Regions from separate parts of the Janthinobacterium sp. CG_23.3 genome, predicted to be linked through region 2. Evidence: predicted binding sites of a transcription regulator. Region 2 holds the regulator's gene; the other holds the start of a gene.
The links. Region 2 encodes FliA, which starts transcription of late flagellar genes. Its sites were predicted from a motif close to CTAAAGTTTNNNNNNNNNNNGCCGNTA; they were not measured.
Positions count from the first base shown of each region.

Region 1: the regulator FliA is predicted to act here: its motif matches at 6,636-6,662, upstream of fliS (flagellar export chaperone FliS).

Region 1 covers NZ_JBJXIB010000056.1:2,377-10,779, reverse strand. Annotated here, with positions in the region: gene ACFDR9_RS14525 (histidine kinase) at 1-929, shown strand, start outside; gene ACFDR9_RS14520 (response regulator transcription factor) at 967-1,614, shown strand; gene ACFDR9_RS14515 (GGDEF domain-containing protein) at 1,749-3,374, shown strand; gene fliD (flagellar filament capping protein FliD) at 3,400-4,734, opposite strand; gene ACFDR9_RS14505 (flagellar protein FlaG) at 4,794-5,168, opposite strand; gene ACFDR9_RS14500 (flagellin) at 5,531-6,331, opposite strand; gene fliS (flagellar export chaperone FliS) at 6,766-7,215, shown strand; gene ACFDR9_RS14490 (flagellar protein FliT) at 7,220-7,546, shown strand; gene ACFDR9_RS14485 (flagellar hook-length control protein FliK) at 7,564-8,403, shown strand, end outside.
Region 2 covers NZ_JBJXIB010000024.1:19,232-27,634, reverse strand. Annotated here, with positions in the region: gene ACFDR9_RS08565 (glycosyltransferase) at 1-638, shown strand, start outside; gene flhB (flagellar biosynthesis protein FlhB) at 814-1,992, shown strand; gene flhA (flagellar biosynthesis protein FlhA) at 1,989-4,082, shown strand; gene flhF (flagellar biosynthesis protein FlhF) at 4,324-5,664, shown strand; gene ACFDR9_RS08545 (antiactivator of flagellar biosynthesis FleN protein) at 5,657-6,487, shown strand; gene ACFDR9_RS08540 (RNA polymerase sigma factor FliA) at 6,512-7,246, shown strand; gene ACFDR9_RS08535 (flagellar motor protein) at 7,228-7,974, shown strand; gene motD (flagellar motor protein MotD) at 7,976-8,403, shown strand, end outside.

The sequences.
Region 1 (8,403 bases), on a different contig from region 2:
ACGACCGCAAGTCCTACCTCGATTCGATGCAAGCGTCGCGCGCCTCGCTGTGGAGCTGGAACTGGGAGGGCCGCATCTGGGTCGACGCCTGGAAGGACGTGAAATGGATCAACCTGCGCTCGAGTCCGCGCGCCGGCGCCGACGCCGTGCAGTGGGAGGGCATCATGACCAACATCACCGAGAGCCGCCTGGAACAGCTCGAGGTGCAGCGCTCGCGCGCCCGCCTGGCCGAGCTGAGCGCCCACGCCGACCGCGTCAAGGAGCAGGAGCGCACGCGCATCGCGCGCGAGATCCACGACGACCTGGGCGGCAACCTGACGGCCATCAAGATGGCGCTGGCGATGCTGGCCAAGCGCCTGCCCGGCGACCCCGACCTGGCGGCCAAGGCGGCCTACCTCGACCAGCTGGTCGACCGCAGCATCGACGCGGTGCACCGCATATCGCTCGACCTGCGCCCGTCGATGCTGGACCTGGGCATCGTCGCCGCGCTCGAATGGCAAAGCAAGGAGTTCGAAACCCAGGCCGGGCTGCCCTGCCATTTCGCCTCGAACCAGAAGGAGATCGAACTCGACCTCGACCAGGCCACCGCCTTGTTCCGCATCTTCCAGGAGGCGCTGACCAACATCGCCAAGCACGCCAACGCCAGCCGCGTGACGGTGCGCCTGGCGCGGCTGCGCCACCACATCAGCCTGAAAATTACCGACAATGGCGGCGGCATCTGGCAGGCCGACCGCGCCAAGCCGAAATCGTTCGGCATCCGCGGCATGGCCGAACGCGCCAACGCGCTGGGCGGCACGCTGACGCTGAGCCACGCGGCCGGCGGCGGCACCGTCGTCGCCATCAAAATCAAGCTGGCCACGCCAAGGGCGACGATAATAGCGGCTGCCGCCGCCGCGCCGGCCAGCGGCAACAGCGCGCCGCCGGTTTAACCGTAATAGTATCAATACGAACAAGAATGACGACCCCATGACAGAAACGCCCACCATCAAGGTCTTCATCGCCGACGACCACGCGATCGTGCGCGAAGGCTTGAAGCAAATCCTCGCCGAGACCGGCGACATCGTCGTCGCCGGCGAGGCCGAAAACGGCCTCGACGCCGTCAAGCTGTTCCGCGCCGCCGACTGCCAGGTGGTGCTGCTCGACATCTCGCTGCCCGACCGCAGCGGCATCGACGTGCTCAAGCAGATCAAGAAGGAGCGCCCGGAAATGGCCGTGCTGATGCTGTCGATGCACCGCGAGGACCAGTACGCGATCCGCTCGCTGAAGGCCGGCGCGGCCGGCTACCTGACCAAGCAGAGCGCGCCGCGCGAGCTGGTCACGGCGATCCGCCAGGTCGCCGGCGGCTTGAAGTACATCAGCGCCGCGCTGGCGCAGGAACTGGCCAACAGCGTCGGCGAGGACCACGCCACGCCGCTGCACGACACGTTGTCGGACCGCGAATACCAGACGCTGACGATGATCGCCTCGGGCAAGACGGTGGGCGCGATCGCCCAGGAACTGTCGCTGTCGGTGAAGACCGTCAGCGAATACCGCGCCCGCCTGCTGCTGAAGATGAAGCTGAAAAACAGCGCCGAGCTGACCCATTACGCGATCAAGAACCAATTGGTCGAGTAGGCGCGCCGGCGGGCGGCGGGCAAACTGATGCCGCAAAGTAAGATGCCTTCCAGCCGCTAATTCTGCCATTGGCGCGCCGCCGCTTGGCATATCATAGAGGCAGTCAGCAATCCCATATAGAGGCCGTGCGCACCATGTCGAGCAAACCCCTTCCCCCTTCCGCCGCCCTCGCCGGCGCCACCGCGGCGGCGGCGCAAAATCCGGCCGACATCGCGCGCGAGGCGTTCCGCCGCCTGGCCACGCGGCGCATCGCGCCGACGCCGCAAGCCTACCGCGAAATCTACAACGAAATCGCCGGCGTCAGCGACGAGCCCGAACCGGCCGCCGTGGTGGCGGCCAGCGCCCCGATGGCGGCCGACGACGGCGCCGCCGGCGTGCTGAACGGTTTCGCCGTCAAGCTCGGCGAGAACGTCGGCGAACTGGCCGAGTTCGGCCGCCGCTTCAACCGCGCCGTCAAGGCGCGCGACTGGGACGGCTACGCCAAGGCGCTGGCGCAACTCGCCGACCGGCACCTGCGCAAGGGCGTCGGCATCGAAACGGCCGCCGCGCCCGAGGGCGAGCAAAGCCGCCAGCTGCGCGAGCTGCTCAGCCGCACCTTGAGCTTCGCCGTCGCCTCGCTGCTGAGCGGCGCGCCGGCGCTGGTGCAGGAATCCGAATCGCTGGGCAACGCCATCAAGCAAGCCCACACCGACGAGGCACTCAACGAAATCGCCGTGCGCCTGAAGCAGTTGTGCTACCAGATCGAGCTGAAAAGCGGCGACACGGCGGAACAGCAGGAATTGCTGCTGCGCCTGTTCAAACTGCTGCTGGAAAACGTCAGCGAGCTGCTCGACGACGACAGCTGGCTGCGCGGCCAGATCGACGCGGTGCAAAACTTGATCTCCGGCCCGCTCGACCAGCGCGCGCTGGAAGACGCCACGCGCAGCCTGAAGGAAGTGATCTACAAGCAGAGCCAGCTCAAGCACAGCTTGGCGGACGTCAAGTTGACGGTGAAGAACATGATGATGACCTTCATCGACCGCCTCAGCCAGGTCGCCGCCAGCACCGGAGACTTCCACGAAAAGATCGGCGGCTATTCGGACAAGATCAGCAAGGGCGACAACATCGTCGAACTCAACCACATCCTCGACGAGGTGCTGCGCGAAACCCGCGTGGTGCAGACCGAGGCGCTGCGCGCGCGCGACAAGATGGTGCTGGCGCGCCAAGAGGTGCAGGACGCCGAGATGCGCATCCACACGCTGGAGGCGAAGTTGCAGCACATGAGCGAACTGGTGCGGGAAGACCAGTTGACGGGCAGCCTGAACCGGCGCGGCCTGGACGACGTGTTCGAGCGCGAAACGGCGCGCTCGGACCGCCGCGGCACGCCGCTGTGCGTCGCCATGCTCGACCTGGACGATTTCAAGCGCCTCAACGACACCTACGGCCACCTGGCCGGCGACGCCGCCCTGAAGCACCTGGTGAAGATCGTCAAGGACACGCTGCGTTCGATGGATGTGATCGCCCGCTTCGGCGGCGAGGAATTCCTGATCCTGCTGCCGGAAACCACGGTCGAAGCCGCGGCCTCGACCATGACGCGGCTGCAACGCGAACTGACCAAGCATTTCTTCCTGCACGAGAACGAAAAGGTGTTGATCACGTTTTCGGCCGGGGTCGCGCTGCGCCGCCCCAACGAGGACCAGTCCGAGCTGGTCAAACGCGCCGACCGCGCCATGTACCAGGCCAAGCAGACCGGCAAGAACCGCGTCGTCACCGCCGACTGAGGCGGCGGCCCCGGTTGGGTCGCGCCTAGTAGTTATTGGCGATCGCCGCCAGTTGCTGCGTCAGGAAGTCGCGCGTACCGTTCAGGCTGCTCATGGTCGAGTCGAGCGTCGAAAACTGCTTGCGGTAGCGTTTTTCCACCGCCGCCAAATGGTCCTGCATGTCGAGCTGGTCGTCGGTGATGCCTTTGATCGTTTCCTTCAACCCCTCCTGGCGCGTCTTGATCACCCCGCTGCTCGACAGCATCTCCGTGGCCAGAGCGTTCAGTCTGGTGCCATAGCCGCTGGTCGAGGTGAACAACTGCACCATGTCGGTGACGTTTCCGCTCAAGGCCGTGGTCAATTTCTTGTCGTCCACCGTCAGTTTGCCGTCGCGCTGAAAGGAGACGCCGATGTCCGACAGGCGCGTCAGCGTGCCGCCGCTGCTGGCCGTTCCCATCTCCTTGCGCAAGGCCACCATGATCGAATTGGCGCCGGCGTCGCCCACCAGCACCGCGCCCTTCTTGGCGGCGGCGTCGAAGGCGGTCAGTTTGGTGACGCTGGCGCTGAGCGCGTTGTAGGCCTCGACGAAACCGGTGACCGCCGTTTTCATCGCCGCCGGGTCGCGCGCCACGGCCACCTTGACGGTGCTGCCGATATTCGTCGCGACCAGGTTCAGCGTCAGCCCGGTGACGGCGTCGGTGATCGTGTTCGACGGCTTGGTGACGAGGATATTGTCGATCTTCAGCGTGGCGTCCAGCGGCACCTGCTGCACCGTCATGTTCGGGTCGCTCGTGGCGAACTGCGACAGGCCGCCGTCGGTGGTGATGGTGATGGCGTTGGCCGCGCCGCTGTCGGTGGCGGTGACGACCAGGCGGTTGGTGCTGCCGTCGTTGACGATGGTCGCGCTGACGCCGGCGCCGGCCGCGTTGATCGCGTTGCTCAAGCCCTGCAGCGAATAGTCGGCGGTCGGGATGACGACGGCCGGCTTGGAGCCGATCTGGATCGACATCGTGCCCGAGCCCAGCGCCGCGGTGGTGCTGGCCAGGCCGTTGGCGGCCGACAGCTTGTGGCGCTGCGCCAACTGGGTGACCTCGATCGAATAGGTGCCGGCGACTGCGGTGCTGCCGGCGCTGGCGGTGAGGACGGTGGAGTTGCTGCTGGTGGCCGTTTGCGCGTTCAGGGCGCCGGTGCTGAGCGCCTTGAGCGCGCTCTGGAAGGTCGACAGCGCCGACTGGATCGTGCCGTAGGCCGACAGCTTGGCGTTGAACGTGGTTTCCTTGGCTTTCAGCAGGTTCAGCGGCGCGTTCTCGGACGCCATCAACTGGGAGACGATGTTGTTGACGTCGAGGTTGGAACCAACCCCGGTAACGGAAATACCCATTTCATTCTCCTGTGAGGCGGGCCGGCCGGCAAAGCGGCCGCGGCGGCGTACCCGCGCGCTTACGCCTTGTCGCGGATTAACAAACCCTGCAATTTATTCAGCGAGCGCGAAATCGACAGCGCCTCGGCGTTGGGAATCTGGCGCAATACTTCCTGCGTCTGCGTGTCGATCACCTTGACCACGGTCTTGCCGCTGTCCTGGTCGATCGAAAACTGCACGTTCTGCGCCGTCTGGCCGGTGAACTCGTTGAGCGACTTGACGGCGTCCTCCATCTCGCGGCCGGACGGTTGCGTATCCCTCCTGGCCGGCGCGGGCGCGGGCGCGGGCGCGGCCCGCTCAAGCGGCGGCGCGGGCGCGGCGCTGCCGGCCTGGGGCGGCGGGGGGGGCGGTGCCGCGGCCGGGGCGGCGGCGTTACCATTAATTGATGACAGCATGACGGATACTCCTTAGTCGGACGCGGGGGGGGGGGGGGGGGGGGGGGGAGGGGGGGGGGGGGGGGGGAAGGCGAGGAGCATACTGTGGGGGGGGGGGGGAGGAGGGGTGGTTGGGGGTGTGGGGTGTGGCGGTTGGGAGGGGTGGGGGAGGGGGGGGATCTGGTTTTTTGGGAGGCGCGGGGCGGGGGGCCCCCCCCCCCCCCCCCCCGCGGACCTAATGCAGTGTTATGCACACTTGTGTGGGTATAAAAAGATGTCTTCGCGCGCCGGGCTTTTTTGATCCAACGCGCGAATCCAACATTTTCATCCGCTCCCTCAAGAATACAACACTGCCTTCGCTTACGAAAGCGCCATTTGGGCGATTAGCCGCGCAGCAGGGCCATGACGCCGTTCGGCACCGTGTTGGCCTGGGCCAGCATCGCCGTGCCGGCCTGTTGCAGGATCTGGGCGCGGGTCAGTTTGCCCGTTTCCGCCGCGAAGTCGGTGTCCATGATGCGGCTTTTCGCCGACGACTGGTTCTCGACCGAGCTTTGCAGGTTGCTGATCGCGTAACCCATGCGGTTTTGCACCGTACCCAGGTTGGCGCGCTCGGTGTTGACCGCTGCCAAGGTAATGTCGATCTGGCCCAGCGCGGCCAGCGCCGAGGCCGCGTCCGTGATGGGGGCGATGACGACATCGACAACTTCGTTCGAGGTGATGGTGATCTTCTGGCCCGAATCGGCGCCGACCTGGATGTCGGTGGTGTCCCCGAGGAGCACGGCGGTGCCGTTGAACTTGGTGTCGGATTTGATACGCGCCACCTCGGTGTTCAGCGCCTGCATCTCCGTGTTGATATTGGCCCACTCGGCCGTGCCGTTGGTTTCATTCGCACCCTGCACCGCCAGTTCACGCATACGCTGCAACGCGTCGGTGGTGTTTTGCAGCGCGCCGTCGGCGGTCTGGACCCGCGAAATGCCGTCGTTGGCGTTGCGGATGGCCTGGTTCATGCCGCGGATCTGCGAATCCATCTTGGAAGCAATCGACAGGCCGGCGGCATCATCCTTGGCGCTGTTGACGCGCATACCGGAAGACAGGCGCTGCAGCGACGAGTTCAAGTCATTGCCCGACGATTTCAGATTGCGTTGGGCGTTCAGCGACGCCATGTTGGTGTTGATGATGCTCATGGTATTTCTCCGGTTGGCTTGTGGATGATACGGTAAGGGCGGCGACTTCGTGAATCAGTTCGCTTGTTCACCGCAGTTAATTCATTAACGGAACACCCCGCGAAAACTGAAGGCTTTTTAAAAAATAAAATGGTACAAGGCAATAGTTACCGATGCCGTGGGAACGCCGCTACGCCCCGCGATGCATGACGCCATATATATGCCGGGTGCGCCAGGCACCCGGCCGGGGGCGGCGCGGCTCCAGCCCCCCCCCTCCGGGCGGCGGCCCGCGGCGGATGCGCGAAACTGAAGCCTAATCGCCCCTCTCAAGTCTTAATTGATTCTGCCGATAATGACTTATATTGGGGGCCTGGCGAGCAACAAGCGTGCGCAAGCGGTCCCCGGCGCCCGATCGCGGAATCATTGATTATTTAGGCAACAACCAGGAGAAGATGATGTTTGGAACCATGCAACGCGGCGTCGACGCGTACGCCAAAGTGGGACTGGAGACGGGAGTCGTTGCCGCCACGCCGCACAAGCTGGTAGTCATGCTGTTCGACGGCGCGCTGGTGGCGGTGGTCAGCGCCCAGATGCACATGAAGGCCGGTAACATCGCCGAAAAGGGCGCCGCCATTTCCAAGGCCATGCTGATCATCGGCAGCGGCCTGCGCGCCAGCCTGGACAAGAAGGCCGGCGGCGACATCGCCGAAAGCCTGGACGCGTTGTACGACTACATGGGCAAGCTGCTGCTGGAGGCGAATCTGCAAAACCGCAGCGACAAGCTGGAGGAAGTGCAATTGTTGCTGAGCGATTTGCGCGACGCCTGGAACGCCATCGGCAACGCGCCCGCCGTGCAACCGGCCGCGCTGGCGCCCGCCAACGCGTCCATCCTTGCGAGCGCCTGAGCCAATGACCAGCCAAGAAGTGTTAGCAATATATGAATCGATGGTCGATCTGACCGAGCAAATGGTACGGGCCGCCAGCGACGCCGACTGGGACTTGCTGGGCGAGCTGGAGCAGCGCTGCGCGGCCCAGGTGCGATTGCTCAAGGACGGCGAGGAGCCGCCGGCGCTGAAGGGCCAGAGCCGGCAGACGAAAGTCGACTGCATCAAAAAAATGCTCGACGACGACCGCAAGATCCGCGACCTGACCATGCCGTGGATGGCCCAGTTGTCGGCGCTGATCCACAGCACCGGCACCGAGCGGCGCCTGGCCAACGTCTACGGCGCCACCTAAACCGGGGGGGGAGCAACATGCAGCGGCTCGACGCCAGCGGCATCGCCGCGCCAACGGCCGTGCGGGCCGCGCTCGCCGTCGAATCGATCGGCGAGCCGCGCCAGTTGGCCCTGCAGCGTTCGCTGCAAGCGCTGCTGGGCCAGTCGATGCAGGGCGCCGTGCTGGCGCGCCTGGGCGACGGCAGCTCGCTGGTCAACGTCGCCGGCGGCCCGGTGCGCATGACGCTGCCGCCGGGCTTTCCGGTCGGCGCCGAGGTGCCGCTGACGCTGGTGGCGCTCGATCCACGGCCGACCTTCCAGATCGGCCGCGGCCGCGACGCCAGCAGCAACGTCACCCTGACCTACGCCGACCCCGGACCGGAAGCGCCCGACGCCGACGCCACCTTGCCGCACGGGCAGAGCGGCGCCGCCCAGCAGGGCGCCGCCCAGCAGGGCGCCGCGGCGCAAACGCCCCAGGCAACAACGACCGCGGCCCAAGCCCAGGCCGCCCAGCAGGCGCGTCCGGCCAGCCTGGCCGCGGTGCTGCTCAGCAAAGCCCCGCTGACGCCGTCGAACCAGTTGCCGGGCTTCGATCCGAGCGCGCCGGCGCCGGCGCTCAGCGGCGCCGCGCGCGCCATCAGCGGCATCTTGCAACGGGCCGAAAGCCGGCCCGGCGCGCCGCTCGGCATCGTCGGCGGCAGCCCGCTGATGGCGGCGCCGGACGCGCCGCCGGCCGCGCTGGCGCACAGCCTGCGCAACGCGCTCGGCTCCAGCGGCCTGTTCTATGAATCCCACGTGGCCGAATGGGCGGCCGGCAAACGCCCGCTGCAAGACTTGCTGCGCGAGCCGCAAATGGCGCAGCTGTCGCAGGCGGCCCAG
Region 2 (8,403 bases):
GCAAGGTCAGCGTGGTGCCCCTGGGCGTGCCGGAGCCGCGGACCGAAGCGCCGCCGCAGCCTTTGAGCGAGCGCCTCAATCTGTTCATCGGCGGCCGGCGGCTGGTGTTGAGCGTGGGCCGCCTGACCGCCTATAAGGGGTTTTCGGTTCTGGTGGAGGCGGCGCGGAGCCTGCCCTCCGACGTCGCGGTGGTGATCGCCGGCGGCGGCGAGTTGATGCCGGCGCTGGCCCGGCAAATCGCCGAGCGCGGGCTGGGCCAGCGGATTTTGCTGGCGGGCCGGGTATCGGACCAGGAATTGCGCGCGCTGTATCTGGACGCGCAGGTGTTCTGCCTGCCGTCGATCCATCGCTCGGAGGCCTTTGGCGTGGTCTTGCTGGAGGCGATGGCGTACGGCGTGCCGATCGTGGCGACTGACATTGCCGGCTCCGGCGTGCCATGGGTCAACGCCGACGGCGTCAGCGGTTTGAACGCCGCATCCGGCTCGCCGGCCGCGCTGGCACGGGCCTGCTGCCAGATACTGGCCAGCCCCGAGTTGCGCACGCGCCTGGCCAATGGCGCGCGCAATCGCTATGAACGGCATTTCACCGACAAGTCCTTTGCCCAAGAAGTTGCAAATATTTACACGAAAATGCTGTAGCGGGACGCCGCGCCGCAGTCGCCCCTTTCTTGGGGGGATTTCTAGAGGGGAAAATCAAACAAGGCCGGAAAAGGCCGCCTGTTCCGCCGATGGCGGCGCCGGCGGCGCCGCCATAATGATACTTGTCCCGTCCGTTTTCGCGCGCCTTGCGCCCCGGACTCCACCGGAGTAACAGATGGCCGAAGACAGCGACGCCGAAAAGACCGAACCCGCGTCAGCCAAGCGCATCGAGCAGGCGCGCGAGGAGGGCGACGTGCCGCGCTCGCGCGAGGTGGCGACGTTTACGGTGCTGATGGCGTCCGGCTGCTGCCTGTGGTTCGCCGGCGAGGGCGTGGTGCGGCGCCTGACGGCGGTGCTGGTGGCCGGCCTGAACCTGGACCGCGAGCAAATCTTCAACCCCGACGCGCTGTTTACCCGCATCTTCAACGACGCCGTCGGCGTCATGCTGTCCTGCCTGCCGCTGGGCGTGGCGGTGATGGCGGTGGCGCTGGCCTCGCCGCTGCTGGTGGGCGGCTGGCTGTTCAGCGGCAAGGCCTTCATGCCGAAGTTCGGCAAGCTCAACCCGATCAAGGGCATCGGCAACATGATCTCGGTCAACGCGCTGGTCGAATTGCTCAAGGCGGTCGCCAAGACCATCGTCGTCGGCGTTGTCGCCTGGATGGTCATGCAGCACCAGAAGGACGCCGTGCTGGCCTTGGCGGTCGAGCCGCTGCGCGCCGGCAGCGCCCACCTGGTGAGCCTGTTGATCACCGCCTTCATGCTCATCGTCGGCGCGCTCGGCCTGATCGCCGCCATCGACGGCCCCTACCAGGTGTGGCACTACGCCCACAAGATGAGGATGACGCGCCAGGAAGTGACGCAGGAGAACAAGGAATCGGACGGCAATCCGCAGATCAAGGCGAAGATCCGCCAGATGCAGCACGAAATGTCGCGCCGGCGCATGATGGCGGCGGTGCCGGGCGCCGACGTGGTGGTGACCAACCCGACCCACTACGCGGTGGCGCTGAAGTACGGCGACGATTCGCGCGGCGCGCCGCAGGTGGTGGCCAAGGGCAGCGACGAGGTCGCCGCCAGGATCCGCGAGCTGGCCAGGGAGAACCACGTCGCCATCCTGGAGGCGCCGGCGTTGGCGCGCGCGCTGCACAAGCACACCGACATCGGCGACGAGATCCCCGAGGCGCTGTACGCGGCCGTGGCCGAGGTGCTGGCCTACGTGTTCCAGCTGCGCGCCTTCGACAAGGGCGCCGGGGCGCGGCCGGAGCGCCCCGGCCGGCTGCCGGTGCCGCCCGAGCTGGACCCTTTGAGCCCGGCCTCGCAGCCATCCCCCGACACGCCTAACGGAGCGACCCCATGAACAGCATCAGAATGCCGGCCTGGTTGAGCGGCCTGGGCGCCAGCGCCAGCCGCGGCGTGGCCGCGCCTATCATCATCATCATGCTGTTGGCGATGATGGTGCTGCCGCTGCCGGCCTTCATCCTCGACATCTTTTTCAGCTTCAACATCGCGCTGTCGATCATCGTCCTGCTGACCGCGCTGTACACGGTCAAGCCGCTCGACTTCATGGCCTTCCCGACCATTTTGCTGGTGAGCACGATGCTGCGCCTGTCGCTCAACGTCGCCTCGACCCGGGTCGTGCTGACCGAGGGCCACACCGGCGCGGCGGCGGCCGGCAAGGTGATCGAGGCCTTCGGCCACTTCCTCATCGGCGGCAACTACACGGTCGGTATCGTGGTCTTCATCATCTTGACGATCATTAACTTCACCGTCGTCACCAAGGGCGCCGGGCGCATCGCCGAAGTCGGCGCGCGCTTCGCGCTCGACGCCATGCCCGGCAAGCAGATGGCCATCGACGCCGACCTGAACGCCGGCCTGATCGCCGAGGCCGAGGCGCGCCGCCGCCGCACCGAGGTGGCGCAGGAGGCCGAGTTCTACGGCGCCATGGACGGCGCCAGCAAATACGTGCGCGGCGACGCCGTGGCCGGCATCATGGTCACCGTCATCAACATCGTCGGCGGCCTGCTGGTCGGCCTGCTGCAGCACGACCTGCCGTTCGCCGAGGCGCTCAAGACCTACACGCTGCTGGCCATCGGCGACGGCCTGGTCGCGCAGATCCCCTCGCTGATCATCTCGACGGCGGCCGGTATCGTGGTCTCGCGCGTGGCCAGCGACCAGGACATCGGTACCCAGCTGGTGGGCCAGTTGTTCGCCAAGCCGCAGGTGCTCTACATCACCGCCGGCATCATCGGCGGCATGGGCCTGATCCCGGGCATGCCCAATATGGTGTTCCTGCTGCTGGCCGGCGTCATGGCCGGCACCGCCTACCTGATCAGCAAACGCCGCGCCGAGGCCGCCGACGCGGCGCCGGCCGAGGCGCCGCCGCCGGCCACCGCGCCGGAGCAGGAGGAGGCCAGTTGGCAGGACATCATGCCGGTCGACACCCTCGGGCTCGAGGTCGGCTACCGCCTGATCCCGCTGGTCGACAAGACCCAGGGCGGCGAGCTGCTCAAGCGCATCAAGGGCATCCGCAAGAAATTCGCCCAGGAGGTCGGCTTCCTGGCGCCGCCGGTGCACATCCGCGACAACCTGGAATTGAAGCCGGCCGCCTACCGCATCACGCTCAAGGGCGTCGAGGTCGGCGCCGGCGAGGCCTTCAACGGCCAGTTCCTGGCGATCAACCCGGGCATGGCCAGCGGCACCCTGCCCGGCGTGGCCACCAGCGACCCGGCCTTCGGCCTGCCGGCCACCTGGATCGAGGCCGGCCTGCGCGACCAGGCCCAGGCGATGGGTTACACCGTCGTCGACGCCGGCACGGTGGTGGCGACCCATTTGAACCACCTGATCACCTCGCACGCCTCGGAGCTGCTCGGCCGCGCCGAGGTGCAGTCGCTGCTCGACCACCTGGGCAAGGACGCGCCCAAGCTGGTCGAGGATTTGGTGCCGAAGATGGTGTCCTTGTCGACCTTGCAAAAAGTGCTGCAAAACCTGCTGGTCGAGGGCGTGCACATCCGCGACATGCGCTCGATCATCGAAACCCTGGCCGAGCACGCCGTGCACATCCAGGACCCGGCCGACCTGACGGCGCTGGTGCGGGTGGCGCTGGGCCGGGCCATCGTGCAGCAACTGTTCCCCGGCGCCGGCGAGCTGTCGGTGATGACCCTGGACAACCGCCTGGAGCGCCTGTTGATGCAGGCGCTGGGTTCCGGCGGCGCCGACGGCGCCGGCATCGAGCCGGGTCTGGCCGACACCATCGCCCAGCAGGCCGGGCTGGCGGCGCAGCAGCAGGAGGCGCTGGGCCTGACGCCGGTGCTGCTGGTGCCGGGGCCGCTGCGCGCGCTGCTGTCGCGCTTCCTGCGCCGCGCGCTGCCGCAGCTGAAGGTGCTGTCGCACTCGGAAATCCCGGAAACCAAGACCATTCGGGTGACCAGCCTGGTAGGCGCGCAATAGCGTTGCCGCCGCCGTTCGCCCGCCCGCCCGCTCGCCGCCGCCGGAAAAATGAAATACGGCCTGTTTCCCGTCCTGCTCCTTCGATCGTTTCCAGGGTGCATCGTTAATAATGGACCTGTCCGAGTAAGCTGCGTCTCATGTGGAAGACGCGATGCCCGGGCAACAGGGAGTCGATGATGGCCATACACAACCATGCCGCACGCCGGCAAGCGCGCCCAAGCCACATACCGGGGGAGCGGCCATGAACGTCAAAAAATTCACCGCGCCGACTTCGCGCGATGCGCTGCGCAAGGTGCGCGAGGCGCTCGGCCCCGACGCCGTGATCCTGTCCAACCGCCAGCTCGACGGCGAGGTCGAGATCCTGGCGCTGGCCAGCGACGACGCCGCCTCGCTGGCCGAGCCCAGCGGCGAAATGGCGCCGCGGCCGTACGCGCAGTCGCAGCCGCCGGCCAGGCCGGCGGCGCCGTTCCAGGCGCAGCCTCAGCCGCAGGCCCGCCCGGCGCCGCGCCAGGCCGCCGCGCCGGCCGCGCCGGCCGACGACGCCCGCGACATGGCGCGCATGTCGCAGCTGATGGCCTCGGCCATCGCCCACGCCAAGGATAGCGCCGCCGCCGAGATGAGCGGCATGATGGACGAGATCCGCGCCATGCGCGGCATGCTCGAGAGCCAGCTCAGCGAAATGTCGTGGAGTTCGACCCAGCAGCGCGAGCCGCACAAGACCGAGGTGCTGCGGGCGATGCTGGCGGCCGGCTTTTCGGCGACGCTGGCGCGCTACCTGGTCGAGAAACTGCCGGCCGGGCGCGGCGGCGCCGACAGCCTGCGCTGGATCCAGACGGTGCTGGCGAAAAACCTCAACGCCATGGCCGACGAGGACGCGATGCTCGAGCAGGGCGGCGTGTTCGCGCTGGTCGGCCCGACCGGGGTCGGCAAGACCACCAGCACCGCCAAGCTGGCGGCGCGCTGCGTGATGCGCCACGGCCCGGAAAAGCTGGCCTTGATCACCACCGACGCCTACCGTATCGGCGCCCACGAGCAGCTGCGCATCTACGGCAAGATCCTCGGCGTGATGGTGCACTCGGTCAAGGACGAGGCCGACCTGCGCATCGCCCTGAAGGAGTTGCGCAACAAGCACACGGTGCTGATCGACACCGTCGGCGTCAGCCAGCGCGACCAGATGGTCACCGAACAGGTGGCGATGCTGCAGGGCGCCGGCGCCGACGTCAAGCGCCTGTTGTGTCTGAACGCCACCGCCACCGGCGAGACGCTGCAGGAAGTGGTGCGGGCCTACCAGGGCAGCGGCCTGGCCGGCTGCATCATCACCAAACTCGACGAGGCGGCCTCGATCGGCAACGTGCTCGACGTCGTGATCCGCCAGAAGCTGCGCCTGTTCTACGTCTCCAACGGCCAGCGCGTGCCGGAAGACCTGCACCTGGCCGACCGCGGCTACCTGATCGACCGCGCGTTCAAGCTGCAACGCGCCGGCGCGCCGTCGCAATACCAGGACGCCGAGCTGCCGCTGCTGATGGCGCAGGCCGGCGCCGCCCGCAACGAGCGTTCGCTCAGCGGGGTGCACCTTGGCTAATTTCGACTTCGACCAGGCCGAAGGCCTGCGGCGCATGCTGGCCGGGCCCAAGCCGCGCATCGTCACGGTGCTGTCGGCCACGCCGCGGGACGACAAGGGCGCCATGCTGGTGAACCTGGGCGCCTCGCTGGCGCGCGCCGGCAACGACGTGCTGCTGGTCGACGCCTGCGCCGGCGAGCGCGGCGTCGGCGAGCGCCTCGGCGTGGCCGGCGGCGCCAGCCTGCTCGACGTGGCGCGCCAGCGCTGCGCGCTGAACCAGGTGATCCACCAGGTGCCGCAGGGCTTCGGCGTGGTCACGCTGGCGCCGCGCGGCGTCGCCGCGGTGGCCGCCGACGAGGCGCGCCGGCTGGCCAAGGCCTTCGACGTGCTGGTCAAGCAGACCGGCATCGTCATCGTCGACGGCGAGTATGGTGAAGATGGCGAGGAGGGCTTCCCGCTGCCGGCCATGGCCAGCGCCGACATCGTGGTGCAGGTCTCGAACAGCGCCACCTCGATCAAGGCGGCCTATTGCATGATCAAGCGCCTGAACCACGCGTTCGGCCGGCGCCCGTTTGGAATTCTTGTCACCGGGGCTTCCGAAACCGAGGCAAAGGTGGTATACGATAATATGGCTCAGGCGGCCAGCCGTTATTTGGCGTTGAACCTGACCTCGATGGGCTCGGTGCCGGCCGACGAATACCTGCACCGCGCCGCGCGGCTGGGACGCGCGGTCGTCGACGCCTTCCCCTTGGCCGGGGCATCGGTCGCGTTCCGCCAGCTGGCCGGGCGCTTCGCCCTGTCGGCCGGGCCGTCACCCTACCGCGCGGGGGGGCAACCATTTTAGCGCCTAACAAACAATAAGCTGCCTATGTATACGGTTAAAGGGAAAGCGGACAAGAACCAATTGCTGACGGAGCACATCCCGTTGGTGAAGCGTCTGGCCCACCACATGAAGGCCAAACTGCCGCCCTCGGTCGAGGTCGACGACCTGGTCCAGGCCGGCATGATAGGCCTGCTCGACGCCATCAACCGCTACGAGGAAACCCACGGCGCCCAGTTCGAGACCTACGCGGTGCTGCGCATCCGCGGCGCCATGCTCGACGAGCTGCGCAGCAGCGACTGGCTGCCGCGCAGCATGCGCCAGAACATGCGCAAGATCGAGGTGGCGATGAGCACGCTGCAGCAGCGCCTCGGCCACCCGCCCACCGAGTCCGAGGTGGCGCAGCTGCTGAAGATGTCGCTGCACGACTACCAGGAGATGCTGGGCGACGGCGGCGGCCACCAGTTGCTGTACTACGAGGATTTCCACGACCCCGACGGCGGCAACGACAGCTTCCTCGACCGCCACAGCGTCGACGAGGACGGCGACCCGTTGCGCTCGCTGCTCGACACCGACTTCCGGCAATGCGTGATCGACGCCATCGACGCGCTGCCGCCACGCGAGAAAATGCTCATGGGCCTGTATTACGAGGAAGAATTGAACCTGAAGGAAATCGGGGCGGTGATGGGCGTGTCCGAATCGCGCGTCTCGCAGCTGCACACCCAGGCCGTCGCGCGCCTGCGCGCATCGTTAAGGGAGCAGGCGTGGACTGGGCCAGCGTAGCCGGGGTGGTGCTGGCGCTGGCCGGCGTCATCGTCGGCCAGGGGCTGGAGGGCGGCAAGTTCGCCTCGCTGCTACAGCCGGCCGCGTTCGCCATCGTGGTGGTCGGCACGCTCGGCGCGGTGCTGCTGCAAACGCGCATGCGCGCCTTCGTGCGCGGCATCGAGATGACGCGCTGGGTGTTCCTGCCGCCGCTCGACGGACGCGCCGCGCTGGCGCGCCAGATCAGCCAGTGGAACCAGTCGGCGCGGCGCGACGGCCCGCTGTCGCTGGAGCGCCACATGGAGGCCAGCGGCGACCAGCTGGTCGTCAAGGGCTTGCGCATGATCGTCGACGGCATCCACCCCGACAAGCTGCGCCAGTTGCTCGACGTCGAGATCAGCGCCTACGAGGTGGCCGAGCGCCAGGCGGTGCGGATCTGGGAGTCGGCGGCCGGCTACTCGCCCACCATCGGCATCCTCGGCGCCGTGCTCGGCCTGATCCACGTGATGGAAAACCTGACCGACCCGGCCAAGCTGGGCGGCGGCATCGCCGTGGCGTTCGTCTCGACCATCTACGGCGTCGGCCTGGCCAACCTGTTCTTCTACCCGGTGGCCAACAAGCTCAAGGCGATCGTCTCGCTGCGCGTGGTGCAGTACGAAATCGTCGCCGCCGTGTTCTACGACATCGCCAGCGGCGACCACACGCGCATCATCGAAGAGCGCGTCGCCAGCCTGCTGCGGGAGTACTGAGATGCAGATGCGGCGCGCGCGCAGGAAATTCGACGACGAGCCGGAGAACCACGAGCGCTGGCTGATCTCGTACGCCGACTTCATCACCTTGTTGTTCGCCTTTTTCGTCGTCATGTACGCGCTGTCGCTGGCCAACGAGGGCAAGTACCGGGTTTTCTCGGACGCCATCGGCGAAGCGCTCGGCCTGCGCCGCGGCGCGCCGCCCATCGTGCTGGAGGCGCCGCAGGCGATACCGCTGCCGAACCCGATGATCAAAAAGCGCGCCGAGGCGCTCAAGCGCGAGCGCGAGAACATGACGCGGCTGGCCAACGACCTGCTATCGACGCTGGCGCCGCTGGTCAAGGAGGGCAAGGTGCGGGTGACGCAGAACAGCCGCGGCGTCAGCGTCGAAATCAACGCCAGCGTGCTGTTCGACCCGGGCGAGGCGCG